Regions from separate parts of the Eubacterium limosum genome, predicted to be linked through region 1. Evidence: riboswitches for the same ligand, from Rfam matches in the RefSeq annotation. Region 1 holds a riboswitch; each other region holds the start of a gene.
The links. A riboswitch is a leader RNA that binds a small molecule or an ion and turns the genes downstream of it on or off. The one in region 1 is predicted to bind cobalamin.

Region 1 (8,558 bases):
CACCTTATGTCATAATGTCAATGGATAAAGTTGAATTTTTTTAAAAAAGAATAGATTAAGCTATACACATACCCCCTATATGTATTTTTGTGTTTGGATTAAAAGTATAAGAGAAAAATATGAATATCCTTAAAATATTTTCGTTTATTTGAAAAAATCGTAAAAACAGACTACAATAGGTTCTGATGTTGGGTTTTATAGCTCTTTAAATATAATTAGTGCATTAGAATAAGCTCGATTATTAAAATGACGATTTAAAAGACGAAAGCGCTTTGTTGAAACTACGGCATATCGGCCGTGCGAATATTGTAAAAGCTTATATAAGTCCGGCTGCCGTTAAAATAAAAGCGGTGTACTGGAAAGCCTGATAAAAGATGTGATTTTGGAGAGAATAATGAGTGAGCGTACAAAACGAATCGAGACTTTTTCAAAAAAAGATCTGACAAAGACAAACATAAAACGCGTCAATATCCCGGAGGGCTTTGAACGGATCAGCGTTAATACCTTTAAAAATCTGACGAAGCTGAAGGAAGTCAGAATAGCGGAATCGGTTAAGGAAATATGCGGCCATGCCTTTGAGGGATGCACAATGCTTTCAGCCATCAGTCTGCCCTCAGGACTTAAACTGCTGGGGGAAGCCGCCTTTATGGAGTGCAGAAGGATACAAACGCTCGAGATTCCCGAGGGCATACACGCCATAAAAGACCGCACCTTTAAATTCTGCCGGGGGCTGGAACATATAACACTGCCAAAACAGCTTATACAAATTGGGGAAAATGCCTTTTACAATTGCGATAAGCTGGCATATATCGAGCTTCCGGACGCCGTCGAAAAGCTGCCCTTCAGAACCTTTTACATGTGCAAAAGCCTGGAATCCATCCGGTTTTCGCAAAATTTGAAATATATCGGCAAGGAAGCCTTTGTAAACTGCAGTTTCCAGCAGCTGGAGCTGCCGGAGAGTCTGGAGATTATTGATGAATCCGGCTTTTTGAAATGTAAGAAGCTCACAGCGCTAAAGCTGCCAGAAAGTGTAAAAATCATTGGAAAATGGGCGTTTCATGGATGCCCTAATTTAAAAACAGTTGAAATAAGACACGACCCCGATGAAGTGGGCGAGTGGCTCTTTAACCGAAATGATGTAACCGTACATTGTTTTGAGGGCTCCAAGATCGACCGTTATTGTAAGCTATACGATTATAAAGTCCGCTATATCCAGTAAAAATCCTCTGTGATTCTTGACAAAAGCCGTTAAAAAAGCTATGATGAAAACAATTAAATATCTGATTTTATCCTGTGTAATGGGAAAAGGGTGAGAACCCCTTGCTGTAATCGCAGCTGTAATACAAAAAGCCTGTCCAATAACCACTGCCAGTATGGCGGGAAGGGGACAAGGATGATATTGTAAAGCCAGAAGACCAGCGCAGAGATACGTTTTTAAAGCTCCGATTTAGAGTGATAAGACAATTCTGACGCCTTCTTTTTTTCAGGCCGCAGTTTTCCTTCTCTGAATCAGAGGAGGTTTTTTTGGTTGCTAAGCAGGAAAAAGGAGTAAATGCCATGGAGTTAAAACTCGAGATGGAAGTACCGGAAATAAAAAAAGAACGGACAAAAAAAGGAATACAAACTCAGAGAAATATTCTATTGCAGGCAAAGGAGCTATTTTATGCCCGCGGTTATAATAATACGGGAATGGTGGATATTGCCAGAAACGCACAGGTTGGCCTTGGAACCCTTACCTATTATTTCAACAGAAAAGAAGACATTGTTGATGAGATCATCAATACCTACTTTATGCAGCTCTATGATTTTGTAGGAGAAAATTCAGAAAAGGCAAAACTGCAGTATGTTAAGTACTGTACCGCGGTGATTCTTTTTTATACCGGTATTGTGGAGGACCCCCATGTGATGAAGTTCTACTATGAGATCACGCGGCGGGACTGTAATAAAACAAAGCGTATGATGGTCTTAAAGCTGTTCAGCCGTTCTGTTCTGGAGTATTTTAATAAAAGCTATACCGAGGAAGATATGGAAGCCTGCACGCTGGCTTTTTACGGCGCCCAGAAAGAGATCTTTATCCGTTACTATGAGCGAGAGCTGCCGTTTAAGTCCAAAAAACTCGTGAAATCAATCGTCTACCATATGTTCCGGCTCCTTGATATCAGCAGTGATACTTTAAAAAATACCATGAAGGACGGTTTTGTTTTTCTTGATGCGTACAGGGACAGGCTGCCGCAGATTTTATAAGATAAGTCTAAAATAATAATAGCCTTTTGATGATAAATCAAACCCTTCAGCGGATAACTTTAAAAAATAAAAAACGCTGAAAAAGCCCTTGAAATGGTACTTTTAGCAACTGTATTTAAAAAAACTCAAAAATAGAGGTTGCAAAAAATAAATTATAATGCTAGAATAAGCATTGTAAACGAGATGACAACAAATTGTATCAATTGTAGCTATTCTTTAAAGAACGACTCGTTTGTGAAATTTAATAATAACTGTAATGAATTGCCGCATGATAATCATTCTGGTTATCTGCAGCTAGGGTGTTTTTGAGAGTTTATCAAGATGCCTGAGGGAAGTAGGTGTGAATCCTAGTACAGAGCCGCTATCGTGATGCTTGCCGGAAACCACTGGTAAAGACGAGTCGGAAACCTGTTTGTTACAGTCTTGATGCAACTAATCCTCGTCACTAGGGTTATTCATCGAAAATATAGACGCTCTACGGCTATTCTGGGGCTTCTATCACAGATATTCATAATCAAAGTTATTGTACAGATCAAAACAGCGATTGTTTTGATGGTGTATGGTTTTATTTGAGTTGAATTTCTATGATAGGAGCCCCTTTTTGTATACAAAATTTTGAGAAGGAACAGAGAGGAGGCCGTATCATGGCCAAAACAAAAACCATTACCATCGAGTGTCCAAAGTGCCGCGAAGCCTTTGAGATTAAAGGATATGATACCATAAACGCCAGTCTGGATGAGGCGCTGAAGGCAAAGCTCATCAAAACAGAGCTGTTTAAGCACACCTGTCCAGAGTGCGGTGAAACTTTTTCAAAGCCCTACTCGTTAAAATATCAGGACATGGAAAAAGAATACATGGTGATTCTGGATATGGGCGACATTGATACAGCGGCGATGGCGGGGGAGGTTTTGGAGATGTTTCCAAATTACCGGATCCGCATTGTGAAGGATGTGATGGACCTTCTGGAAAAAATTCATATTTTTGAGTCCAACCTGAATGATAAGATCATCACCTATCTGGATCATAAAATATACGAGGACGTATCCGCAAAGCTGAAGGCTGAAAACTCTCCCATCGCCATTGATAAGGTGCTGTTTGGAAGCTTTGAGTTTCAGAAGAAAAAAGTGGTGTTCGGGGCGCTCAACAACGCCGGGAAGCAGATTTTTATCGATACCCCCTTTGCTGACTACAAAGCCCTGGCCAATTCGCCGAGGCTGGCCCCCTGTTTTAAGGAAAAGGAAGGCGAGTACGCGATTGATAAAACCTGGGCGGAAGCGCTGGCGTAGCAGGGATTACAATGCTTGTTCCAGAGTGGAGCACAGCAGAAAATAGAGAGAGCAATATTTTTTAAATATTATGTTGTGAAAATGGGAAAGGAGTGAGCTTTATCGAAGAAGGTAAAAGTGTGAAGGAGGCGCCTGCCCGCCGTTAAAAGGGCAGGAAAAAGGACCGATGGAAGGCCTAATTTCCAAACGGTCCCATGAAGTCTGATATTTCCTATAGACTTCATAATTATATCTCATTTACGGCCCTTGGGCAATCCCTTTAAGGAAAGCCCGGTTCAAAAACAAAAAATAAATTTTAAAGGAGATTTTAATTATGGCATTCGCAAAATCAGCAAAAAGAGGTTTAGCACTTTTAGGTTCAGCAGCAATGATGGTAGGATTCGCAGCTCCGACATTCGCAGCGCCGGCACAGACTGCAGACGCTTCAACAAACGTTTATTATGTGCAGGTGGACGCTAATCTATTAAATCAGATTAAAGGAATAGCTGGACAAAATATTCTTTATGGTCCGACAAAAGTTACCGCAGCAGACGTACAGACAGTAACTGGTAAAGCTCCACAAACACAGACAGTTCTGGATGTTTTGAAAACTGCTTGTGGCGCAAATAATGTTATTTCCGGTAGCTGGGGTGCTTCCGGCAGCTTTTTAACAGGTTTTAATAAAACGGGTTTAAACAAACCTGCCTCAATTACACAGGCCGAATATATGGCTAAGGGACATGGCGCAACAGATGTTATGTTTGATTATAATGTCAATGATGGTGCAGCGGGCTCTTTATCCACTGCTGAATATGCTGGTACTGCTGGCTGGATGTTCTCTGTAAACAACGCTTCTGCCCCTTCTGTTTCACCTTATTATTACTCAGTAGACGATTTAGTCTCTGATACCAGCAAAGGTTACGGTGATCTGGCGGTTATCCGTTTTGAATATTCTTTAAGCGGCGGGGCAGACATTGGCTTAACAGACAGCTGGGTTCCTAAATCGGTTAACGATGATGGTTCTTACAATTGGAACGATACCCTGCAGATTGTCAAGGAAAGTGGTCGTGTGGATATGACACAGTCAATCCGAGACGCGGCAAACGCACAATAAGAACAATAAATAGACTAAGAAATAAGGAGAGACGCCTCTCCTTATTTCCTGTTTGCTTTTTTAAAGCCAGTAGGACGGAGGAAAGAGATGATTCAGCAAACGAAACACTATTTACAAAGATGCTTAGTTCTTTTGCTGGTGGTAATGGTCGGCTTAGCGGGTGCTTTTTCAAACTCGGCCCTTGCTGCGGGTAATGACAATCAAGAGGCGATAACGGCATCCAATACATTTGATGAGACTAAAGATAAAGAAACAATACTTATAAGCACAGCGGAAGACTTTATTGCCCTGCGAAACTATGTGGCAAGTGGCGAAATCCGAGATGACCAATCTAAAGGTGTGGCCGGAGGAAAAGCACGTAGCGCCAAGCTGATGGCAGACATTGATCTTTCAGACATTGATTTTGCAGAGACAATGACACCCAGCAGTTCATGGGATGTCAGCTTTGATGGTGGTGGTCATACAATTACTGGGTTTACCGGAAACACCTATGGATTGTTTGGAGAAAGTTTAGCAGTTGGATATAACTACAATAGTGATGGCACAAAAGAAAAGGTCAAAACAATTATTACAAATTTGCATGTAGATGGAAATATTAATATTGGTTCAGAAAAATTGACGGAAAATTCAACCTATAATTATGGTTTGTTTGCGAATAACCTTATAGGTGGAGCGATGGATCTTGCGAACTGTGAGATTAGTAATTGCGTTGTAACGGGTAACATAAATATCGAAATACCCTCGGATAGAACTATAGATGTTAATGTTGGTGGAATGTTCTATACCGGACCAGGAACAAATCCCAATTCAAAGGTACCAATTAAAAATTGTTTAATTGACGTGGACATTGCTGTTGTCAATCATTCTCAAGCACCAGTTGCGATATATGGCGTTGCCAGAAGTGCTGCGATGGATCATTGCATATCTCTATCTTCAGTAAATATTTCTGGAGAAGGCAGCAGCAACATTCTAGCCTATGGTATGTGCACTGCGCCTAAATATAATAAATTATCTCCACAGGCGTTTTTTAATAAAGATGCAACTAATGCTGATTCTTGGAGCGATGATCTTAGTTATTATGACAATGGGAAAACCTCAGAGGAACTGAAAAAAGCCTCTACCTATGATGAAAGTTGGGATACAAAGGTTTGGGCAATAACGGATGGTAAATATCCGGTACTTAAAACTTTCGGTGCTGAGAGTACCCCGGATATCAGCGAGCTGGAGAGCGTTTTAAAAGAAGCTAAAGCTATTACAAACGACGATAAACGTTACACTGACAGCAGTTATCAAACACTACAGAATGCGATAAAAACAGTGGAGGATGCAATCAGTAATCTGTCCACAGCAGATTTACTACTGAAGGATTTTGTTTTAACGAAGACCTCTCTTTTAAAAAATGCAACCAATAACCTGATCGCTCAGGGTCCATGGGCAGAAGCGGTGGAAAATTTGGACGCAGCTCTGCAGGCGGCTAATGAAGTACCACAAGACATTGTCTATACAACAAGCAGCCAGACAAGCTTTGATAATGCCTTTAGCATTGCCAAGGCGTTGGATAGAGACAAATCTGACGCTGAAAAAATAAAAACAGTGGCAGACAGCTTGCAGGAAGCTATAAAACACTTGACTGAAAACGCAGATACCACAAAATATTATTCGGTCAAGGATAAAGCGCTTAGTATAACAAACCGGGACTATATCTATACAAGCGACAGCTGGGAAAAATACGAGCCTGTTTATAAGGTTTATAGTTCATTAAAACCTAAAGACACACCAAAAGAAGAACAAAGAAAGCTTGACGATGCGGCGGACAATCTGGCGGAGGCTTACACCTGGCTGGTCAAAAACGCGGATTTTACCGCCATGAGAGCAGCCATCGTAGATGCCGGAATGCAGGATGAAGAGGACTACACGGCTGCCACCTGGGAAGCTCAGAAAAAAGCGCTGGATGCAGCCAACCAGTTCGACCAGAAAAACACACCGGTCGATGATCAGGAAAAGGTCGATGGGGCCACCACAGCCCTTGAAACCGCTACCGCCAAACTGGTGTTAAAGACGGACTGGGAAGCCCTGCAGACCGCGTTAAAGAACGCCGCGGCTCTGGAAGCTCAGGAGGAAGCCTGCACAACCAATAGCTGGACGGCCTTTAAAACAGCTTTGGATACTGCAAAAGGTATTGAGGAAACCAATACGACCACCCAGGCAGTTGCCGATGCGGCAAAAGCATTGACCGGCGCCCAGGCAGCGCTGGTCAAAAAAGCTGACAGCACTGCGCTGAACAGCGCCATTGCCGAGGCGGATAAGCTAAAGGAAGCAGACTACACCAGCGCGAGCTGGTCAGCCTTTGCTGAGGCCCTGGCAAACGCTAAGGCAGTGGATCAGAACAATGCCACCCAGGCGGCAGTGGACGCGGCCAGGGATGGTTTAGAGCTGGCCCAGAGCAAGCTCATTGAAAAGACAAGCTTTGCAGGCCTGAATGAAGCCATCCAGGCGGCCGAAGTTTTAAAGGAAGCCGATTATACCAGGGATTCCTGGAAAACGGCCGATGTGGCAGCTGCTCTGGCAGAAGCTAAAGCCATAAAACAGGATCCGGAAAATACCCCGCAGGCCGATGTGGACGCCGCGGTACAGAAGCTGGCAGACGCCATGGAACAGCTGGTGAAAAAGGGTGATCCCAAAGCCCTGGATCAAGCCATTAAGTCGGCCGAAGCCCTGAAAGCTGAGGATTACACCGCCAGCACCTGGGCAGCCCTGCAGGCAGCCCTGACAGAGGCCAATGCCCTGGACCGCGGCAACGCAGATCAGGCAGCTGTCAACACCCAGACCGAAAAGCTGGTGGCCGCCATGGACGCGCTGGTCGAGGCAGCCGACAAAGCAGCCCTGGCAGAAGCCTGTGCCCTAGCAGAGGCAAAGGACAGCGATAAGTATACCCAGGTCTCCTACGAGTCCCTCCAGACAGCCCTGTCAGACGCCAGAGCAGCGCTGGATAACGGCGACGCCGTCCAGCAGGAAGTGGACAAGGCCCTGGAAAACCTGAATAAAGCCTTGGCGGGCCTGATCAAAATCGCAAAGGCCGAAGCGGAGGGCTATCAGGTCAACGCTGAAATTCCAGATAACGCAGAGCTGAGCATCACAAAACAGGATGAACAGAAAACCGAAGCAGCGCAGAAGAAAATCCATAAAGATTACAAGGATGCTGAGCTGCTGGCGCTTTTCGACATCAATCTGGGGGATTACCAGCTGGGTAAGGGCGAGAGCGTGAAAATCACCATCGCACTGCCGGAAGCTGCCTGGGGCTATGACAGCTACAAGGTCTACCACGAAAAGGAAGACGGCAGCATCGAGTACCTCGACGCGGTGTATGACGCCGAAGGCCATACCCTCACCTTTACAGCGGGCAGCTTTTCCGATTTTGGCGTCGTTGGCTTTAAAAACGCCAGCGCCGACAACCCGGATGGAAACAGCGGCTCAAATGGTAACAGCGCAGGCCAAAACAGCAGCCAGAATGGCAGCGGCACAGCCAAGGGCAGCAGTACAGGCGCAGGCGTGAGCACAGGCATCACAGCTGAAAGCCCGAGCGCTGTTCTCACAGCGGCCGCGCTGCTGGCGGCAGCCGGGCTTGCAGCCTTCCTGGTTTACCGCAGAAGGACAACTAAATAACCTCGACTTTTAGAAAGCACGGGTTTTTCTATCAGGTCACAGCAGGCTCTCCCCAAAAGGGAGAGCCTTAGGCGTAAATAGAAATAGTATGCAGTAAAAATATATAAAATAAGGATAAAAAATATGAAACTAAACAAATGGAAGCGTGCGCTGGGGCTTTTTCTGGTGCTTCTGCTGCTGGCAGGAAGCGTGCCGCTGTCTGCTTTGGCCGAGGAAATGCCCGAAGGGCTTCACCAGCTGGAGCGTATTGGAGACACTTATGCGGCCAGTAC
Region 2 (8,558 bases), 1.8 Mb from region 1:
TTAACCTCCACACGATCTCTCTCATCTACACCCAAAAATAATCCTCTTCCTCAAGCACGAGCTTAACAATCCTCAGATTTTCGAGCTCGGGTTTTAGGGCGGCGAGCTGCTCCTTCAGGCTGTCAAGTTTGCTGTCGTCATAGACACTGGCTTTATGGATGCCGACCAGGGTGTAGGTGCCGTCGGGGGCTGTTTTCAGGTAACCATTGTCGGATTTTAAGGCATAGAGATTCATTTTACACCTCTGCGGCCTGGGTGACGGCTTTCAGCTTCGCGAGACCGGCCTGGGGATCGCGGTTCTGGGCAGCGACCCATTTTTCCAGCGCCTTGTAGGCCGCGCCGCTTGCGATGAGCTCATGGCTGCGCATATAGCCCTCCTGAATGCTTGAGGCTTTTCCGGCAACGTAGAGGATCAGCGCGCTGTTCAGGCAGACGATGTTGGTGCGGGTGGGAGTGGAGGCGCCCTTCAGGATACGGACAATGCCCTGGGCTGCCGCGTCCACAGAGCTCCAGGGAGCCAGCTCTTCCAGTCTGCCCGGCTCGATTCCCAGGCTTTCCGGCGTCAGGGTACTGCGTTTCACAGTGCCGTCGGGCATCAGCTCAGCCATGTGGGTGGCGCCGACTGTGGAGGCTTCGTCGATACAGCCGTCACCGGCTTCGCCGTAGACGACCAAGGCGTGCTCATAGCCGATTTCGTGCATGATGTCTGGGACAAATTCCAGCATATCCAGGGAGTAGACCCCGCGGACCGCGTATTTTGGCAGGGCGGGATTGGCCAGGGAGGCGGAGATGTTTAAAACGCTGCCGAAGGAGATCTGTGACAGCACCCGGCCGAGGGCAGTGGGGTGGACCTCTGGGCTCATGCCGTTAAAGATGCCGATGCCCGCGTTCTCAATGCTGGCCTTTACTATGTCCACACTGCAGTCCACATCCACGCCCAGGGCCTCCACCGCGTCGATGGTGCCGCACACAGAGGTGAGCGCCCGTGAGCCGTGCTTGGCCATGGGGACGCCGTCTGCGGCGGCGATGATGCCAGCGACCGTGCTGATATTAAAGGTCTTAAAGGTATCCATGCCGGTACCGCAGTTTTCCACCACAGGCACAGCGGTCTGAGGCGCGACCTTGCAGGTGTCAATTTCGTAGATGGCCTCAAAGCTGCCGGCTACTTCTGCGGCGGTCGGGCCCTTGGCGCTGAGGGCGGCCAGAAAAGCCCCCTGCTGCATGGGCGTCTGGCGGTCGCCCAGGATCTCCATAAACATTTCCTTGGATTCTTCTTTGGTCAGATTTTCACGGTTAATGAGGCCGGTGATCACCTGGCCGTATTCTTTCATAGTCACTGCTTCCATTATTTTACTCCTCCATATGGTGTGTTAATCAAAAACGACGATGGTTGACAGGGTTTCAAGCTGACGTACGCGCTCAAGGCCGTGCCGCAGCTCCTCGAGCGGAATGCGCTCGGTGATCAGATCCTTTACGACCAGGCTGCCGTTCTCCAGCAGCGCCTTGGCCCGGCGGCTGTGGGCGATGCTGCACCCGTAGGCGCCGGTCATGATCTGCTCCTTGTAGTGAAGGGTGTTGATCTCGGGCTGAGTGGCGCCGTCTGGGATAATACCGCTGAAATGGCCGAAGCGCCCCTGCTTTTTGAGCACCCGGAGCGCCAGGTTCATGGCGTCTGCGGCCGCGCAGCAGGGGATGACCGCGTCCACGCCCTGGCCGTCTGTCTGTTCTTTAATGGCGCCCTCGGCGTCCTGTCCGCTCGCGAAAACCGCGTCAAAGCCCAGCGTCTCGGCCCGGGCTGCCCGTTCGGGGTCGGTCTCGAGCAGAAAGACCTTACGCACGCCCAGGGCTCTTGCCACACGCAGGTTGAGGATGCCCATTCGGCCTGCGCCGATGATCAGCAGGGTGTCGTCAGGCACAAGCTTCAGCTTTTCCTGGACGTTGACGCAGCAGGAGAGGGGCTCGATAAAGGAGATCTCCTCAAAGCTCAGCGCGTCATTTTCAATGATATTGATGATCTGGCCGCGGACGCCTTCCTCAGGCACCACCAGGTATTCCTGGAAGCCGCCGTCATAGTTAAAGCCCATGATGCGCATGTGGTCGCAGAGGTTATCATCGCCCTCTTTACAATAGGCGCACTCGCCGCAGGCAATCCCTGGGTGCACGTGTACCCGCTGCCCCTTCTGGTAGCCTGTGACCGCAGCGCCCACTCCGGCGATAACACCGGAAATTTCATGGCCCAGCACACGCGGGTATACCAGGTCGCGCTGACCCATGGTCAGGCATTTGAGATCGGTTTTACATAAATTGCAGGCCATGACCCTGACGAGGACTTCGTGGTCGCCGCAGGCCGGAATGGGCCTTTCGGTCATTTCCAGCTGGCCGGGGCCTGTTAAAACAACTGCTTTCATTTGGTATCTCCTTATTTTTTCAAACAAAAAAAGCCCGACCTTAATCTAAGGTGCGAACTTTCCATCATTCCCACAGGCCTCCATCGCTCAGATAAAGACCGTCAAACCACTTCAGGCAGGTTTTCTGACTGAGGATTAACGCCGGGCTCCCTTCCCATCCTATTGGACAGTGGTGATGAGCCGGGCAATCCACTTACAGCGGCGGGCCCGTCTAAGAATCTCACTTAGTTCCCTATTATCTGCCATGCAGCACCTGAAATGTTTTATGCTTTTTTATTATCATATCACATTTGCTTTGGGTGTCAAGATAAAATGTAAAAGTTTTAATCCAAACGTGATATAATAGCGGTATTAACTATGCGGCGACGCTGTTTATAAAAAATGAGGAGGAAAAGAATGGGACATTTTGGATTTTCATACATCGGTGTACTGTATCTGCTGATGCTGTTCATCCCCAACCTGATCTGGACAAGAAGACAGCCGGAGGGCTATGAGTTCAGAAATGAGAATAAACTGCTGGTGTGGTGCGAGCGCGTCGGGCAGGTGGGGGTGAGCTGCTGCGCCCTGATCTTTACGGATTTTAATCTTCGCCCCCTGACGCCCTGGAGCCTGTGGCTGGCGCTGTCCTTTGGGCTGATGCTGCTGTACGAGGGCTACTGGGTCCGGTATTTTAGAAGCGGGCAGAAGCTTAAGGATTTTTATTCAAGCTTTTGCGGTGTGCCGCTGGCAGGTGCTACGCTGCCGGTGGTTTCGTTTCTGCTCCTGGGGATCTACGGGAGGGTCATCTGGATGGTGGTGTTTGTGGTGATTTTGGGCATCGGGCATATCGGGATTCACTGGCAGCATTTTCGGGAGCTTAGGGAGTGACAGGTATACTGGCTGAAGGTCAAAGGATTACGAAAGCTTGAGGCCCTTGCCGCTGTCCGTGAATTAAAAACACCCTCTCTCCGTAAAATGCGACACCTGCGGTGTGCACTTTAATCTCGAACCGGGTGTTCTTTAATCCGCGGACAGCTTTTTTTGTACAATCCATTGACTTAGAAGGCTGCCGCGTCCTTAATATCAGCGGTTTTCGACACAAACAAAGCCCGCAGATACCCTCTTTCTCGTCTGTCCCGTTTTGCTTTAGCGTGGTGTGATCTCTGTCGAGAAAGCAGCGCAGCCCGTTTCAGGTCAGTGGTTGATCGGTGATGTGTTTTACAAAAATATCCTGCCTTTTTAAATGAGAACTTGTAAAAACTGATCACTCCGATGGCCTGAAACGGGACTAAGTCGCTTTTGAGATCAGCGTAAACGCCATGCTAAAGCAAGTTAGGGGCAGACATCGCTGGTATCTGCGGGCGGCAGTCTGTCACTTTTTAGTGCGTAGCCTCTCTTTTTTTTAATAAACTAAATTTAATCTAGATTTTACATGCCTTTAACACAACATATGCTATAATCATATTATGTTAAAATTGAGCGAGAATTGGAGAGAAAATGAAAAAAATCCTGATTATAGAAGATGAACTTAATATATTTGAGCTGATTAAATTCAATCTGGAAGCCCAGGGCTTTGAGGTGGCGGGGGTCCATGAGGGGACCGGCGCGGTTGAGAAAATCGTGGACATCCGGCCAGATCTGATCATTCTGGATTTAATGCTGCCGGGCAAGGACGGGCTTACCATCTGCCGTGAGGTGCGGGCGGATAAAAACCTGTCTTACATTCCAGTCATCATGCTCACCGCCAAGAGCGAGGAGTTTGACAAGGTTCTTGGCCTGGAGATGGGCGCGGACGACTATATGACCAAGCCCTTCAGCGTGAAGGAGCTCTACGCCCGGGTGAAGGCTGTCCTGCGGCGCACCGAGATGATCAAAAGCTCAGACACAGAGGAGATCGCAGTGGGCAGCCTGCGCATCCTGCCCGGCTCCTTCGAGGTATACAAAAACGGCAAAAAACTGTCGCTGACGCTGAAGGAGTACGAGCTGCTCCTGTATCTGGCAAACAATAAGAACAAGGTGCTGACCCGGGATCAGCTGCTGGACGAAATCTGGGGCTATGAGTATTACGGCGAGACCCGGACAGTGGATGTCCATATCCGTTACCTGCGGAAGAAGATTGAGGACGACCAGGAAAAATACATCGAAACCGTGCGCGGCGTGGGCTACCGCCTGGTAGAAAACCTGGGAAGTGATCAATGAAAAAACGCATCACCATTGTCTTTTCAATCCTGATCGTGCTGGTCACTGCCTTTTCAGGCGTTTTCTCCTATGTGATCTTCAAGAATGCCTACTATGAATCCACTGAGAGCAACCTGAAAAGCAACAGCGAGTATATTGTCGAGGACCTGATGCCCGGCTACATCAAGACCGGCGACGTCACCGGGCTGGAGCATTATGCCAACAGCACCAACCAGCGCATCAACATCATTGATGTGGAGGGGAACGTCCTGTTTGAGTCCCTGAGCGGTATCGGTTCGCTGGATAACCACCTGAGCCGGCCCGAGGTCCAGGGCGCCATGAAGGGGACGCCCACCACCTCGGTGCGCTATTCCGACACCATTATGAAGAACATGCTCTATCTGGCAGCGCCATACTATCAGGATGGGCAGATAACGCATATTGTAAGAATCGCGGTGCCTCTTGACGTCATGGAGGATGTGAGCTACAGCATTATCAACAACCTGATTTTTGTGGCTCTGGCCAGTATCCTCATCGCCATTGTGATTTTTGCCTTCCTCTTAAACAACGAGACAAGGCCCCTGGACGAGGTCACCATTTTCGCCAGAAAGATTGCCCGGGGCGATTATAAGACAAAGCTCACCATGCTCAGGGACGATAAAATCGGCGACCTGGTCGACTCCCTCAATACCATGGCCGAGCAGCTGGACGCTTCCTTCAGCAAGATCAACCGCAAGAATATTGAGCTGTCCTCTGTGCTGTCCAGCATGAACCAGGGCATCATCGCTGTGGACCGGGACAACAAGATCATCCTGATCAACGATACGGCCCGGGGCATCTTTAACATCGACCTGAAGAAGGAAATCAAGGGGAAGAATATTCTGGAGGTTTACCGCGATCCCTTTGTGTACGAGCTTCAGGATAAGCTGGCAGAGACCGAGGACGGGCGGCTGGACTACGAAACCCGCATCGAAGAGCGTGTCTACAAGGTCACAAGCTCCCAGATGCTGGACAAGGGCGACCAGACCTACAACGGCAATATCATCATTCTGGAGGATATTACCATGATTAAGGGGCTGGAAAATATCCGCCGGGACTTTGTGGCCAATGTGTCCCACGAGCTGAAGACCCCCATCACCACCATCCGCGGCTTCATTGAGACCATTCAGGAAAACCACATTACCGACGAGGCCACCCTGGACCGCTTTTACAGCATCATCGCCGATGAGAGTGAACGCCTGACCCGCCTGGTCAACGATATTCTGATCCTCTCGCACCTGGAAAACAACCAGCGCAGCGGCGAGGACAAGCGCGAGGTCATCGGTGTGAACCAGGAAATCCTGCGGATCTTCGACATTCTCAAAATGACGGCCGAGTCCAAGCGTATCGAGCTGCGCTATCAGAAGGAGGGCGACATCAGCGTCATCATCAACCCGGACGATTTCAGGCAGATGATGATTAACCTGGTGGACAACGCCATCAAATACACGGACGAGGGCGGCAGGGTAGATGTGTCGGTCTACGAAAACGGCGCGTATTTCTGCATTCTGGTAGAGGATACCGGCTGCGGTATCCCCGAGGAAGACATCCCGCGGATCTTTGAGCGTTTTTACCGTGTGGATAAGAGCCGATCCAAGGAAAACGGCGGCACCGGCCTGGGCCTTGCCATCGTCAAGCACATTGTCCAGAACAACAAGGGAACCATCGAGGTGACCAGCTCAGTGGGAATAGGCACTACTTTTAAGGTGACCCTGCCAAAGAATTGTGACGCGTGATGCAAAGGCGGAAGTCAGGGGAGAATGGAAATTGAAAATGGAAAATTATGGTGCAAATCCGTCTTGCAGATTTGATAATATGTGGCCTTTGGCCGCTTTGGGCTGTCTAAAAACCTGAGAGACGAAGCCTTTGACCTAAGGAAGAAAAAAGCATCCTGTGATGATGTGCTGTTTTGGCACATCATCTTTTTTTATGGCCGCGGGCAGTTTTGGCCGGAATAGAAAGTTAAAAAAATATCAATTCAAATAAAGCTTTACCAGTAAGGTGCTGGGTGCTATAATGGATATAATAAATTATTAGATTGAATAAAAATTCTTATAACGGTATGGCCGCGGAAGCCCGTACAGAAGCCATCGTGAGAGCCTGGGGAACAGGCGTGGGAGGAGGATAATATGAACCAGAGGAATCCCTATTTAAAACATGTAAAGCGGATCGAATTCAGCGTGACACACCGCTGCCGGAGCCGGTGCGCGCACTGCTCACTGGGCCCGGACAGGCTTGCCGGGGCGCTCTCGCCAGAGGAGGCCGTCGCTGCCCTTGAGGCGGTGGACCGCGCCTGCGCGCTGGAATCGGTCCTGACCTTTGGCGGCGAGCCGCTGTTGTGCGTGCCCACTGTCTGCGCTGTGCACCAGCGGGCAGAGGCCCTTGGCATCCCCAGGCGGCAGCTGATCACCAGCGGCTGCTTTACCCACGACAAGGCGCTCCGGGAGCATACAGCCGACCGGCTGGAGGCCAGCAGCGTCAATGAAATCCTTTTATCTGTGGATGCCTTTCACACCGAGCACCTGCCGCTGGCGGAGCAGTATGCCTTTGCCCGTGCCCTGTGTGAAGCCGGGCTGGGCAGCGTCACCGCCCTGCACCCCGCGTGGCTTAAAGGCCCGGAGAGCCGCGATCCCTATGACGCGAAAACCAGGGCATGCCTCAGCCGGTTCGAGCCGCTGCGCCTGCCTGTGGGGGCGGGAAACCGCGTTTTTCCTGGGGGGAACGCCAGCATTTACCTCGCTGATTATTTCCAGAGGACGCCGTTGGATACTGCCTTTCAGTGCGGCACGGCTGCCTATACCGAGCGTCCCGACGCCCCGACCGCTCTGGCGGTGGACCCGGACGGCAGCGTGCGGGTGTGCGGCTTTGTCATCGGGAATCTGCACCGTGAGGCGATGGCCGATATACTGGGAGGCTATAACCCCAACCGGCAGCCCCTCATGCGCGCCCTGCTCGAGCGGGGCATCCGCGGCCTGATCGCCGCCGCCAGAGACTGCGGGGTCGAGGTGAGCCCCGGGGACTACGATTCCCCCTGCGCGCTCTGCCGCGCGGTCGCCCGTCAGCTTAATTAAAGAACAGAACCCGGCTGAAAAAGCAGGATATAAGGAGGAGTAAAAAATGGAAGTGAAGGAAATAAAAGCTTTGATGGATGCTTTGCTGCAAACAAGCGGCCTCAATGTGCGGAGCCGTGAGACGGGCGAGGCCAATGCCGGGCCAGGAGGGCTCATGCTTTATGAGGAGGCTCTGGTGGGCGTGGCCGCAGCGGATGATCCGCTGTTCAGGCGTTTCAGGGAGCCCGGCGTGGTGGGACCCCACTACCTCCTGCCAGAGGACTGGCTGCCCGGCGCCCGGAGCGTTGTGTCAGTTTTTCTGGCCTATACCGAGGCAGTGCGGGTGTCCAACCGCGCGGATAAGGCCCTGCCGAGCCAGGAGTGGCTCATCGGCCGCATCGAGGGCCAGCAGCTCATCCAGAATCTTCTCTGTGAAACCCTGATGGACGCGCTCAGGCGCAGCGGCGGCTCAGTCAATGCCCCTATGCTGGACCCGCGCTTCCGCTCCTGGTCCGACGCGGGCGGCCCAGAGGAGCCGGGCGGACCGGCCTTTACCAGCAACTGGTCCGAGCGGCACACCGCCTACGCCTGCGGGCTGGGCAGCTTTGGCTTATCCAGGGGAATCATTACCGAAAAGGGCATGGCCGGCCGGCTTTTCAGCGTGGTCACCACTCAGGCGATCGCGCCCAGCCTGCGGCCCTACACAGACCGTTACGAATACTGCACCCAGTGCGGCGCCTGCGTCCGCCGCTGCCCGGCCGGGGCCATCACCCTGGAAAAGGGCAAGGCGCATCCGCCCTGCGCCGCTTTTTTAGACCACACAATGGAGCTGTTTTCACCGAGATACGGCTGTGGCAAATGCCAGACCGCAGTGCCCTGTGAAGCCTGCAGGCCGAAGTTGCCA
Region 3 (4,552 bases), 1.9 Mb from region 1:
AACCTCCTTTCAGTCATCTATGCGAGTTTTTCCTATTAAAACTATTATACATAATAGACGTAAAAAATTCAATTCTTAAAAACTCCGATCCTGTTCAGAAGCAGTTTAAAACTGCAGAATTTTAAGAGGCGTTTGACAAAACAGAGTATGAGGGCTATGATAAAGACAAATCAGACACTGCATAATCTTGAAAATATATGAAAAGCGGAGCTGCCAGTATGAAAAAAATGATTAATATGACCGTGTTCAACCATGATATGGACCGGTTTGAAAACCAGGATGCCCTGAAAGACTTTTACAAGTCCCGCGGGCTGGACGGCCTGGAGCTTCAGGTGTTATGGAATGAGCGCCTTCCTGAGAAAATACCGCAGGAGGATGTTGTGGGGGTGCACCTGAGAATGTTTCCCTGTTGGATGGATCTTTGGCGTAATGACGAAGCAGCCCTGCTGAAGGAGTTTGATAAACCGGAAAACTGGGAGACATACTATGAGGGAAGGGATAAATCCTGTATCCTCAACCGTTTAGAAAAGGAGCTGGAAACAGCGCAGGCGCTGAACGCCGAGTATGTGGTGTTCCATGTCTCGGACTGCCGTTTTACAGAGACCTACCACAATGTATTTCATTACAGCGACGAGGCAGTGATTGACGCGAGCTGTGAGGTGATCAATACGCTTTTGGACGGTAAAAATTACACATTTAAATTCCTGGTCGAGAACCTCTGGTGGCCAGGCCTGACCCTTACCCGACCGGAAATGACGGAGCGGCTGCTGAGGGGAATACATACCGATAAAAAGGGGATCATGTTCGATACCGGCCATTTACTGCATACCAATTTAGAACTGAGGACAGAAAAGGAAGGCATTGATTACATCAACAAAATGCTTGATGCCCACGGAGTGCTTTGTGATTATATTTATGGAATGCATCTCCAGCAGTCACTCACAGGAGCGTATGTCCAGAGCATTGTTCAGAATCCGCCAGATTTAAAGGAGTCCTTTTGGGATCGCTTTTGGCAGTGTTCAGAGCATATTTTTAAGATTGACGCCCATTTGCCCTTTAGGCATCCTGAGGTAAAAGCGCTGATACAGAGAATATCGCCCGAATACCTGACGCTTGAACTTGTAAGCGCCGACTCAGCTGAGCATGGGCAGAAGCTGGATCAGCAGCTCCTTGCTTTAAAGTAGCATTCTCTGGCGCTTTTTCTTGACAAAGACAACAGAAAGCGATATGATAAAGAAAATTTAATAGCGAAACTGTTCTGTGTAATGGGAAAAGGGTGCGACTCCCTTGCTGTAATCGCAGCTGTAATGCAAAATGCCTCTCAGTAACCACTGCCTGCCGGCGGGAAGGGAGAAGGATGATATTGCAGAGCCAGAAGACCGACTCAGAAGCAGGTTCTTAAAGCTCCGATTTAGAGTAATAGGACAAACCACAGGCAGTCTTGTGTCTTTTTTACCTTCTCTGGATCAGGGAAGGTTTTTTTGTGGTCAAAGGAGCGGGAAAGGAGAAAAATGACAAAGTATGATTTGGTCCTTCAGCTTCAGGAGGAAGCAGAAATGTTTGATCTGGAAGTTTTGATGCAGCAGCGCGAGGAAGTACAGAAGGTTAGGTTCAGGCCGGGGACTCTGGCCCATCAGACCATGCTCAATACCATTTACAATGTAACGGCGCTGATCAGCCTGAAGACTGCAGTCCTGGATGACGGCTCCGCGAAAAGCGTCAGTGAAAAGAGGTTATACGCCTTTAAAGGACTGATTGACCAATACCTGGAGGATTATGCCCTTGGCGGAGCGTTACAGAAGAGCATGATCAGGCTTGCGTGCACTTATCTGGCTTTTATCGAAGAAAAACCGCTCCACCCCGTAGGAAGTCATTTCGACGGCCAGTTCCTGGAGCAGCAGTTTGATCAGTACTATTGCCCACAGAAGGCCAAGGAGCTGGGCAATCCAGACGCGCTCTGCCATTTCTGCAGTGCCCAATGCAAGGAGACGCTGGAGACCGGGGCCCGCGCTGCTGCGAAGAACTGCACCGGCGTTTAAACCCATTTTAGATTTGAGGTAGCAATGAATAATTTGAGAACAGCATATCATGCTGATGAAAAAATTGTGAATCATCCGGGCGTGTTCATGCATCCATCACCACAGGAAATCGGCGTAGAGGAATGCGCCTTTTCAACGACTGACCAGCTGCTTTTTTCAGACCAGACACGAACCCTGTGCCAACGCAACAGCTGCGGACAATTTAACGCGACCTGGGCGTGCCCTCCGGCTGTGGGAAGCTATGAAAGCTGTGTGATGAAATGCCTTTCCTATAAAAATGTGATGATTTTTTCTACCGTCGCGGATTTGAAGGGGCGATATAATGTGAGAGGCTGGCATGAAGCCCGCGTCAGGCATGAGACAGTCACCGACAGAGTCGCTCAGCAGTTTCGGACACATCGTCCGGACAGTCTCGTTTTATCGACAGAGGGATGTCTGGTCTGTGACAGGTGTACTTACCCTGATGAGCCCTGCCGGTATCCGGATAAGCTCTTTCCCTCGGTGGAGGGGTATGGGATCATCGTAATGGACATTGTGATTAAAACCGGTCTGCGCTATACCCACGGCTCCGAAACTCTGACGTATTTTAGCTTTATTCTTTTTTAAGACAGGCATAAAATCCTTTTTGTTATCATTTAAGTCTTTATCAATTTAGAAAGATTTGATATAATGAATAACCATAAAAGGAGGTGGAAAGCCTTTGGGTTTTAAAAATCTGAATGGACTAAAATATGGATGCGTAAGGACAGCAGGCTCGAAGGCTATAGAATATAAATATGACAAAAAAGAAAGTGAAGAAAAAAAGAAGCGCGGTGCGCATTGTTGGAGACATCGTCATCATTCTGATCATTCTCTCCCTTCTGGGGGCGGCAGGATGGATGCTCTATAAAGAGTTTTTCCCCAACAATACGCCGATCCTTAAAATGCAGGTTACAAACCGTGAAGATAACAGCATTGACTGGGCGGCACTGCGTGAGGTGAACCCCGAAACCGTTGGCTGGCTGAGCATTGAGGGGACAAATATTGATACCCCTGTGGTACAGACAACCGATAATGATAAATATCTGTACACCTCATTTAACGGAGAGTCGGATGAAAGAGGCGTGCCCTTTTTAGATATGAATTATAAATGGCAGCCTAAAAGCCAGAATTCTCTGATTTATGGGCACAGCACCATGCGCAGCGGTGTGCACGTTATGTTTGACGATCTGCTTTATTACTATAAAGATCCCAATTTTATCACAGAGCACAATAAAATTGTGTACAGAAGACCGCCGGAGCTGGGCGGTGACGGCGTGTGGGAAATTTTTGCCGTGCTGGTGGTTGAGCAGGATTATGATTACAGACAGCTGGAATTTGCCGACGACGAGAGCTTTCTGAGCTACTATCAAAACATAAAGAATCAGAGCATTGTCGCAAGCAATGTGAGTGTACAGCCGGGTGACGAGATCCTCACGCTGTCCACCTGTATCTTTAATGTCGGACTCAATGACGGCCGCTTAGCCGTTATTGCCCGCCGTGTTTCATAAAAAATCGCCTGGCAGAAGGTTACAAAAGCCGTATTCCTGTGGATACGGCTTTTTATTATGCTTTTTCAGTCCCATTTCTCAAAGGCTTTTATTTTTTCAGTCAGGACTTTTATGTATTTTTCGCCGATCGCGCTTAAGCTGTGCTCGTTTCTGAGAATATATCCGGCGTGGAGCCGCTGGTCATTATCCAAAAGACGGATAGCCCTTACTTCGCTCATGTTGGAATGCATACGGTCAGCGTCGCTGTTGGTCAGGTCCGGACCGATACTGAAACAGTTTGTGCCGCGGACCAGGGCAATTTTGGAGCAGCGGTCAATCACATGGATATTTTTATCCCAGATTTCATTGAACAGGATCTCCTCCGAGAAATGCATCATGCTGTCCTCCCCCTGGTCGTAAGTCACAAAAGGGTACTCCCTGAGCATATCCAGCGTCAGGGATGTATTGCCGCTCAAGGGGTGTTTTTTCCGCAGGAAAACATAGGTGGTGAGCTGTCCCAGCTCATAAAAGCTCAAATTGCTGGAATCAAGGAGCTTTTGCATGGTGTTGAGATAATGCTCGTTGATACACAGGATGCCAAGCTCACTGCGCCTGGACGCCACATCGTGTATGACCTCATGGGTCGGGCACTCGCGGATGGCAATGTCATAATGCCTGAGCTCAAGATCCTCGATAATCTGTATAAAAGACATGACCGAGAAGGGAAGCCGCTGAGTGGAGACGGAAAAACGCATGGGCACTGTTTTCCGATGCTTGTACCGCCTTTCAAGATACTCGCTTTGCTCAACAATATCCTTGGCGTGGTTTAAGAAGTCCTGTCCCTCAAAGGTGAGCTCAATGCCACGGTTGTTTCGTTTAAAAATTGAGATGCCGAGCTGCTGCTCTACCTCACGAACCGCGGTGGAGAGCGTTGACTGTGAGACAAAAAGCGACTTGGCGGCAGCGGAGATCGAGTGGTGCTTTGCGATCTCGACAATGTATTTC
Region 4 (8,558 bases), 1.6 Mb from region 1:
AAGGTAGACCCTTATCTTCGCCCTCTGTACGATGCGCTTTTTGAAATCATGGGCACCGAAGCCTTTGAAAAGAATATGGAAAAAGGGCTTATCGAGGTGGCGCCGCTGGCCTACATGCGTGGACGTACCCTCGAAAATGCCTACATTATACTGGATGAAGCCCAGAACACCACGCCGGAGCAGATGAAAATGTTCCTGACCCGTTTTGGCCAGGGCTCTAAAATCGTCGTGACTGGGGATATTACCCAGATTGACCTGCCCGGCGGCAAGCGTTCCGGCCTTAAGGAGGTCCGCAGGATTCTGCGCGGCATTCCTGACATTGCCTTTATCGAGTTCTCACAGGACGATGTGGTGCGCCACCGTCTGGTTCAGCGCATCATCGAGGCCTATGACCGGAATGATAAGGCGAGAGAAAAGAAACTGGAGCTTGAACTGGCGGAACAGCCAGATTAAAACGGTCAGGCCTTAAAAAGGAGGAGAGAAAAATTGCCATTAGAACTGGATTTGGAAATTGACAACCGGAGCGGGGTCGAGCTTGACATGTCGGTCTATGAAAAGGTTGAGGAATACATTTTAATTACGCTTCAGCAGGAGAATGTTCTGGTGCCCTGCGAGATCAGCTTTTCGCTGGTGATACCTGAGGAAATCCAGGAGCTCAACGCTGAGTACCGAAACATCGATAAGGAAACCGACGTACTGTCCTTTCCCATGCTGGAGTTCCCTGAGGATGAGGATATGCTCACCTATGAGACAGGGATCCCGGTTATGCTGGGGGACATCGTGATCTCAACCAAGCGGGCAGCGGAGCAGGCAGAGGAGTACGGGCACAGCCTGGAGCGGGAGATCTGCTACCTGAGTGTGCACAGCGTGCTGCACCTGCTGGGCTACGACCACATGGAAGAGGACGAAAAAAGAGTGATGCGCGCCCGGGAAAAGGCCATTATGGGCGACGACTGACCATTTTTCAGTTAAGGGGGAGAGGAAAATGCGCCGACGTTTAACAAGCAGTTTTGGGTACGCATTTGAGGGTATTAAATATGTATTAAAGACGCAGCCCAACATGAAGATACACAGTGTGATCGGCCTGTTTGCCATTTTGGCCGGCTTCTTTTTCAAAATATCGGAGGCCGAATGGCTGGCCATTATCATTGTCATCGGCTTTGTGCTTATTTTAGAGGTGGTCAACACTGCTGTCGAAACCCTGGTGGACCTCTACACCGAGGAATACCATCATCTGGCCAAGGTTTCCAAGGATACGGCGGCCGGCGCGGTGCTGCTCATGGCCATTGTGTCTGTGGTGGTGGGGCTGATCATTTTTCTGCCAAAAATCTGGGATATGATCGCACCGTTTATCTTTAAGTAAAACAATAGTAAAGGAAAATTTATGCAGGAAACAAAAAATACAGAACAACCATTTAAATCAGGCTTTATCAGCATCATCGGCCGTCCCAATGTGGGCAAATCCACGCTGCTTAACAGCATCATGGGTGAAAAGCTGGTCATCACGGCCAACAAGCCCCAGACCACCAGAAACGCTATCCGCTGTATCCACACCGACGCGGACAGCCAGATGGTCTTTATCGATACGCCGGGTATGCACAAGCCAAAGAACAAGCTGGGGACCTTTATGCTCAAGTCCGCCGAGGACACTATCTCCGACGTGGACGTGGTGCTCTTTCTCGTCGAGCCTGAGGACAGGATTGGCCCGGGTGACCAGTACATTCTGGATAAGCTCGCAGGCAGCCGGACACCGGTGATCCTGATCATCAACAAGATCGACACGGTGCCTAAGGAGGAACTGCTTAAGACCATCGCGGCTTATCAGGATTACACCTTTCTGGACAGTATTATCCCTATTTCGGCCTGGAATGGTGATGGGGTACAGGAGCTTATGGCAGCCATTAAAAAGCATCTGGAGCCGGGCCCCATGTACTTTCCGCCGGATATGGTGGTGGATCAGTCCGAGCGCTTTATCGTGGGCGAGCTGATCCGCGAAAAGGTTTTGCACCTGCTTAAGGATGAGGTGCCCCACGGCGTGGCGGTTGAGGTCACAAAAATGAAGGCGCGTGAGGATAAGAACATCATCGACATCGACGCCACCATTTTCTGTGAGCGCAAGACCCACAAGGGTATTCTGATCGGAAAGCAGGGCTCCATGCTCAAAAAGATCGGAACATACGCCAGAAAGGATATTGAATTTTTTCTGAAAACACCGGTTAACCTTCAGCTCTGGGTCAAGGTAAGGGCAGACTGGCGCGAGAAAACCTATGACCTCAAGGATCTGGGATATACCGAGTAACCCATGGCACTGGTAAAGACGAAGGGCATCGTGATCCGCGAGCAGCCCTTTCAGGAGCAGGACAAGATCATCACCCTTTTCACTGAGGAGGAGGGAAAGATCAAGGCCATCGCCAAGGGGGTAAGGCGGAACCGCAGCCCGCTGGTGGCAGCGACCCAGCTCTTTGCCTACAGCGAGTTTGTCTATTATCCCGGCAAAAATTTTGCCAACATCAATCAGGCCAGTCTTATACAGTCTTTTTATCCGCTGCGCAATGATCTGATGAAGATGTCTCTGGCTTCCTATGTTTTGGAGCTGCTTGATGCCTTTTATGATTACTACCAGGGGAATAAGGCCGTACTGCGGCTGGTAAATTTTATCCTGTTTTATATTTCGGAGGATAAGAGCCAGAGCAATGAGGCACTGGTAGCAGCTCTTCAGCTCAAGCTGACAGAGGTGCACGGCATACGGCCGGTCTTTGACACCTGCGCGCTCTGCGGCAGCACCGAACATTTAACACATTTCAGTATTGAAAATAACGGCGTTTTATGCGAAAATTGTCATCGGACAGAAGGCTACAGCTACCGGCTTACCCCGGAGGTGCTTACGGAGATGGTTTATCTCCTCGTCACCCCCATCAAGGCGATCCGGCAGCGGGCGTTTGACAAAACGCTGGTGCGGCGCATCATGGATATAATGAACCATTATATTTCCTACCAGCTGGCGAAAAACCTCAAAACCTATGACTTCTACCGGGACTTAAATTTATAAGGAGGAACAACATTATGGGAAAATACCGTATGGCACATACCATGATCCGTGTAATGGATCTTGAAAAATCACTGGCATTCTATCAGGATGCACTGGGCTTTAAGGAAGTCCGCAGAAAGGACAAGCCGGAAGGCAAGTTTACCCTGGTATACCTGGGTGACGGCCAGACCGATTTCACCCTGGAGCTCACCTACAACTACGACCCTGAAAAGCCTTATGTCATTGGCGATGGCTATGGACACCTGGCGGTAGAGGTCGAAGACCTGGAAGCCAGCCATGAAGAACACAAAGCCAAGGGCTATGACGTTACTGACCTCAGCGGCCTGGATAACGGCGTTAAAAGCTACTATTTCATCAAGGACCCAGATGGGTATAAAATTGAAATTATCCGCCTGAAATAAGTACAGCGTACAGTAAGAAGCCCCCGGGTACCGGGGGCTTCTTTTATTGCGGTTCGCCGCCTGACCCGACTTCCCGGGGCGCGGTTTTTTTATAGTCCATGATCTTCTTTGTCAGCCGAGTGCTGATCACGCCGCAGACCACGGCGGTCAGGATGCCGGACAGCATGACGCAGATAATGCCGGGGATCTGTCTGGTCCCCATGATAAATACCGAGGTGATGGCGCCATAAGCGTGGGGCAGCTCATTAAACCAGGTGTTTTTCAGCGGGATAAAATGCACCACGACGGTTACCACTGAAAAAACAAACATGCCGATCCAGAGCGAAAGGTCCGGGCCCAGGCCAAGCGCTTTGAGTGCTCCATCCATCCAGAAATAAACCAGCGCCCACAAAATGCCGGATAGGGCCGAGAAGAGGTAATTTGGCGTTTTTTCGGGCTTTGCGCCTTTGGCGAAGGTCAAACCCAATCCGATGAAAAACATGGCCAGAAGGCCGGAAAACGGCGAATGGGTGATGATTACAAAAGCCGTTGCCACAAAAAGACCGAGTGCTGTGCCGTTAATCCACCAGTAAACTTTTGTTTCCATGGTGCCTTACATGATCAGGCTGAGAATAAACATTTCCAGCTCAGTCTCTGTTACCTCAAGATTGCTTTCAATCATGGGGCGGTATTCTTCGGGGTAGCTCTCAACAATTTCTCTGTCCAACTGTGTTAATTGATCTTTCATGTTTCACCTCAATACTGTCCGTACTCGCGGACGAAATTCAATACAGCCTTCAGCTTATCCGGGTCGGCGTCATGAAAATCCAGAGCGGATTTGTTCAGCCCAAAGTAAAAGCGGCCATTTTCCATGCCGATATCCATGAGCTCGCGGGCTTTGTCAATACACGCCTCGGTGGAGTAATCTGAAAAGTAGTTCAGCGGATAGGAGCAGCTGAGCATGTGGTCCTGACCAAGGGTGGCCGTCGCCTGTTCAAAATCCTGGTATTCCACTGCAATGACAATTTTATCCTTGGGCAGCTCCTGATAAAAATCGAAGAAGCGGCCGTCGCGGTAGTCGCCCTGGAAGTTTATATAAAGGGTAACGCCCTTGTCGGTCAGCATTTCGCACAGCTTTTTGAAGGTAGGCCAGTAAAAGCGTTCAAACTGCTTCTGGTTAATCATTGGCGGCAAATGTGACCAGGTGCAGGCTAGCGGGAAGCCGCTTTCATCCGCCATACTGGTGGTTTCGACATAGCGGGCCATGACGTTTAGCAGCGCGTCGCAGGCGGCTTCGACGTCGTCTTTTCTGCGCCGCAGGTCCATGGAAATCTGGGTGATGCCCCGCAGATGGTCGGCCAGAAGGTCGAAGGGGGCATAGAACATGGTGCCATAGTAGAGCAGAGCGCCATTAGCCATGGTTTTTTCAAAAATCTGATCATAGAAATGGTGTACCTGATTCTTTTCATAGAGAAGCGCTTTGGCAAAAGCCATGGTACAGTAGGGGGCTTCACGCCCCAGTTCGGTGTACATCCTGGGCAGCACGCGGGATGCAATGCAGTGGATGGGGTCTTCGATGAGTTCGGGGTATTCCTCTGGAAGCAGTGAGGTTACCTCCGGATGCTGCATATAGCCGTTGACACGGTTTTGAATCCAAACCTTTGAACCCAGCAGGGCATTTTTCTGAGGCGGCATAAAGACCACACTTTGGGTCAGGTCGATGTCGAAGTCCTTCATAACCTGATCATAGCCTTTGATGAAGCCGTCGTAATCCCAGAAGGAACGAATACAGTCCCGTTTTGTATATTCACAGATATAGGTGGGCTCAAAGTCCATCATAATGGGAACATAGTCCATTTTTTCGCCGCGAACGCCGCGCATAAAATTATCGAGCTTTGCCTGAGCGTTTTCCATTTTATTTTTTCTCCCTTATTTTTTACAGATTTAAACAAAATGTGCACATATTTTGAATACGTTCAATATACACCCTTTTCTAAAATTTGTCAACGTTCAAAATTCATTTCTTTATTTTTTTTACGGCGGGTGCTATAATAAAATAAAAAACGTGGAGGAGCCATGGCAAACTATAAAAATGGTCTCGAGACAAAGGAGAGCCTTTACCGGAGCGCCAAAAAGATTTTTTACCAGAAGGGCTATGATAAGACAACGGTCAAGGATATCATTACCGATGCCAGAACAAAGCAGGGCCTTTTAAACTATTATTTTGGGGCGAAGGAGAACCTGGCGGTCCAGATTTATAAGGACTTTTGCAACGATGTTGTTTTCTGTGTGGATGAGCAGACGGCTGAGCTGGGCAGTCTGCCCCGGGGGCTGCTGTTGGATATGATTGGCTATCGGGCGTATTTTAAGGCGCTGTTTACAGATACCTCTGTCATGCGGTTTTACGCGGAGGTCTCAAAACTGCCGCTGTTCGCAAGAAGCATGCTTGATCTGCGGGACTATTTTTTTAACCTTGAGCTTGAAAGCGAGGCATACGCGGGTATTAACCCAAGGCTGAAGGAACGCAGGTATTTTGAGTATCTGAAATCTCTGACGGTTGGAATGGAGATTCAGGTTTTCAGAGATGTGCTTGAAAAGCAGATTGATCTGGAGCTCCAGGATGCTGTCGACTGGTTCTTTTTTGACTATTACAGCTTTCTTTTCACCGATGCGGACTATATCCGTGAAAATATCGAAAGGTCAAGGCAGGTTGTCGGCCGTTTTACTTTTGAGATCACCCCTGTATTTGAGATCAGTTTGTCGGTACAGGCAGACACGAAACTTTAGTAAGAGATAAGTAATAAAGTTAGTTGCGCCAAAGTATACCCATAAGGGGTACGGGTATAAGAGGTGCTGATGGCTTTCAAATAAATGCAACAGAGGTATTGACAAAACAGGCTTGCAAGCATATAATAAATGTAAATTCGGCATTGTTATTATTGTCCTGTGGTTGTCCATCGGCCTCACGATGGTTTGAGCACAATTGGGTGAAAATCCCAAACGGTCCCGCCGCTGTAAGACGAAAGTCAAGTCAGATTGCTGACCATAGGATTTTAAGCTGCATTTGGTTACGAGAGATAACTGAATGTAAGGACGAGGCTGTGTGTATCTTTGGCACACCCATTTCGTACTTTCATCGCTTATCTTTTTTGATGAGCGATTTTTTTATGGAAAAGTACGTTGGGAACAAGTTTGAGGAGGTAGAAAATGACAAAGAGACAAAAACAAGTTGTGACCATGCTTGGGGCATGGGCGCTGGTCTTTGGCATTGTGCCCGCGGCAAACGCGATGCACATCATGGAAGGCTACTTACCGGTTGGCTACTGCATTATGTGGGGTGTCTTATGTATACCTTTTCTGGCGGCCGGCTTTTTCTCCATTAAAAAGACTCTGACAGGCAACAGAAGAGCGATCACCTTACTTGCGATGGCGGGCGCATTTATCTTCGTGATCTCTTCTTTAAAGATTCCATCCGTTACGGGCAGCTGTTCGCATATGACAGGTACAGGCCTGGGCGCCATTTTATTCGGACCCAGCGCAGTCAGTATTCTGGGGATTATCGTATTGTTATTCCAGGCGATCCTTCTGGCTCACGGTGGTCTCACCACCCTTGGCGCCAACACTTTCTCCATGGCCATCGCAGGCCCCTTTGTATCCTTTGGGATCTACAAGCTGTGCCAGAAAATGAAGGTAAACCGCAAAATTGGGGTGTTTTTGGCAGCCTGCATCGGAGATTTGTTTACCTACTGTGTTACCAGTATCCAGCTGGCTTTTGCCTATCCCTCAGAAACAGGCGGCGTGGCAGCTTCTGCTGTTAAGTTCCTGGGTGTGTTTGCCCCTACACAGCTGCCGCTGGCCATTATTGAAGGGATTTTAACGGTTATTATTGTCATTGCTCTGGAAACCTATGCGAGCCCAGAGTTAAAATCAATTGGATTTTTAGCAGCGGAGGAAGCGTAAGATGAGCAAAAATAAAAAATTAGTCATTGTTCTGCTGGTAATCGTCGCACTTTTGGTGGTTGTTCCGCTCTTTGCCCTTCAGGGCGCTGAGTTCGGCGGCTCCGATGATGCAGGAAGCACCATGATCGAAGAAATTCAGGGCGGCGAATATGAGCCTTGGTTTACACCAGTGCTCGAAACACTGATCAACGGTGAACTGCCAGGTGAGGTTGAATCACTGATCTTCTGTCTCCAGACCGGTATCGGCGTTGGCATTCTGGCCTTTTTCATGGGCCGTCTGGTAGAGCGCAAAAAGCTCGGCAAAGAAGATTCAGAGCTGTAACCGCATTTCCGGGGGTAGGGCAACCTGCCCTCTTTTTATGATTAAGCGTAAAAAAATTCCTTAGAGTAAAGGAGCTTGTTCGTGAAGGTATTTTTAGTAGCACTTGCAGTTCTGTGTGTGTGTGGCCTGGTATACTGGCTGCGCCACCGGGAGTGCGCCCACAGACACGGCGGGCATCATGGCCATTCCCACGGCGGGGCGGTTTTTTCCATTGATGTGCTCGCCTACAATTCAAAGATCAACGGCTGGAATCCCAGCTTTAAGGTAGGGTTCTCCCTGCTGCTTCTGCTCATTTGTGTCATTGCCAATAACCTTTATGTGTCGGCTCTGGTTATTTTGATCACAGCCTTTATTACAGTGGTTATGGGAGGCGTGCACTTCAGGGATTACCTGAGCTTTCTGAGAGTGCCGGTGGCGTTTCTCATACTTGGGAGTATAGCCATCCTCTTCAATTTTTCAAACGAGCCTCTGGGACTCTGGTCCCTCAACTGCCACTTCTTTTATATCTATATTTCCCACGACAGCCTCATGACGACGCTGTATTTATGGGGTAAGGCCTTTGGCGCAGTCAGCGCCATGTATATGATGTCTCTGTCTACCCCGTCCACTGAGGTTTTCGGGGTTTTGCGCCGCGTGCACGTTCCCAAGCTTGTTATTGAGCTGATGAACATGATCTACCGGTATATTTTTATTCTGATGGACACTCAGGCCAAAATGAAAAACTCGGCGGAGTCTCGGCTGGGCTACTGCGATTTTAAGACAGCGGTTTATTCCTTCGGCCACTCCATGAGCAATCTCTTTGTGGTTTCAATGAAGCGTGCCAGCCAGTACTATGACGCCATGGAGG

Region 2: linked by a shared signal. The riboswitch ahead of B2M23_RS15345 (alcohol dehydrogenase catalytic domain-containing protein) and the one ahead of B2M23_RS07020 (TetR/AcrR family transcriptional regulator) in region 1 are both predicted to bind cobalamin.
Region 3: linked by a shared signal. The riboswitch ahead of B2M23_RS15870 (DUF2115 family protein) and the one ahead of B2M23_RS07020 (TetR/AcrR family transcriptional regulator) in region 1 are both predicted to bind cobalamin.
Region 4: linked by a shared signal. The riboswitch ahead of B2M23_RS20525 (energy-coupling factor ABC transporter permease) and the one ahead of B2M23_RS07020 (TetR/AcrR family transcriptional regulator) in region 1 are both predicted to bind cobalamin.

Annotation. Positions count from the first base shown of each region.
Region 1 covers NZ_CP019962.1:1,507,408-1,515,965, forward strand. The annotation lists gene B2M23_RS07015 (leucine-rich repeat domain-containing protein) at 395-1,219, shown strand; cobalamin riboswitch at 1,277-1,438, shown strand; gene B2M23_RS07020 (TetR/AcrR family transcriptional regulator) at 1,558-2,244, shown strand; gene B2M23_RS07025 (CpXC domain-containing protein) at 2,889-3,530, shown strand; gene B2M23_RS07030 (hypothetical protein) at 3,844-4,623, shown strand; gene B2M23_RS07035 (FIVAR domain-containing protein) at 4,711-8,286, shown strand; gene B2M23_RS07040 (dockerin type I repeat-containing protein) at 8,410-8,558, shown strand, end outside.
Region 2 covers NZ_CP019962.1:3,285,401-3,293,958, forward strand. The annotation lists gene B2M23_RS15335 (hypothetical protein) at 26-235, opposite strand; gene trpD (anthranilate phosphoribosyltransferase) at 237-1,346, opposite strand; gene B2M23_RS15345 (alcohol dehydrogenase catalytic domain-containing protein) at 1,371-2,408, opposite strand; cobalamin riboswitch at 2,506-2,680, opposite strand; gene B2M23_RS15350 (hypothetical protein) at 2,805-3,275, shown strand; gene B2M23_RS15355 (response regulator transcription factor) at 3,885-4,586, shown strand; gene B2M23_RS15360 (sensor histidine kinase) at 4,583-6,340, shown strand; gene B2M23_RS15365 (radical SAM/SPASM domain-containing protein) at 6,734-7,675, shown strand; gene B2M23_RS15370 (4Fe-4S binding protein) at 7,722-8,558, shown strand, end outside.
Region 3 covers NZ_CP019962.1:3,387,823-3,392,374, forward strand. The annotation lists gene B2M23_RS15865 (TIM barrel protein) at 219-1,184, shown strand; cobalamin riboswitch at 1,244-1,402, shown strand; gene B2M23_RS15870 (DUF2115 family protein) at 1,512-2,039, shown strand; gene B2M23_RS15875 (DUF2284 domain-containing protein) at 2,064-2,645, shown strand; gene B2M23_RS15880 (class B sortase) at 2,816-3,568, shown strand; gene B2M23_RS15885 (LysR family transcriptional regulator) at 3,634-4,552, opposite strand, start outside.
Region 4 covers NZ_CP019962.1:4,370,641-4,379,198, reverse strand. The annotation lists gene B2M23_RS20570 (PhoH family protein) at 1-453, shown strand, start outside; gene ybeY (rRNA maturation RNase YbeY) at 487-957, shown strand; gene B2M23_RS20560 (diacylglycerol kinase family protein) at 986-1,363, shown strand; gene era (GTPase Era) at 1,385-2,299, shown strand; gene recO (DNA repair protein RecO) at 2,303-3,049, shown strand; gene gloA (lactoylglutathione lyase) at 3,064-3,450, shown strand; gene B2M23_RS20540 (DUF1097 family protein) at 3,494-4,036, opposite strand; gene B2M23_RS21710 (hypothetical protein) at 4,043-4,177, opposite strand; gene B2M23_RS20535 (uroporphyrinogen decarboxylase/cobalamine-independent methonine synthase family protein) at 4,186-5,343, opposite strand; gene B2M23_RS20530 (TetR/AcrR family transcriptional regulator) at 5,506-6,216, shown strand; cobalamin riboswitch at 6,364-6,487, shown strand; gene B2M23_RS20525 (energy-coupling factor ABC transporter permease) at 6,637-7,389, shown strand; gene B2M23_RS20520 (energy-coupling factor ABC transporter substrate-binding protein) at 7,391-7,711, shown strand; gene cbiQ (cobalt ECF transporter T component CbiQ) at 7,793-8,558, shown strand, end outside.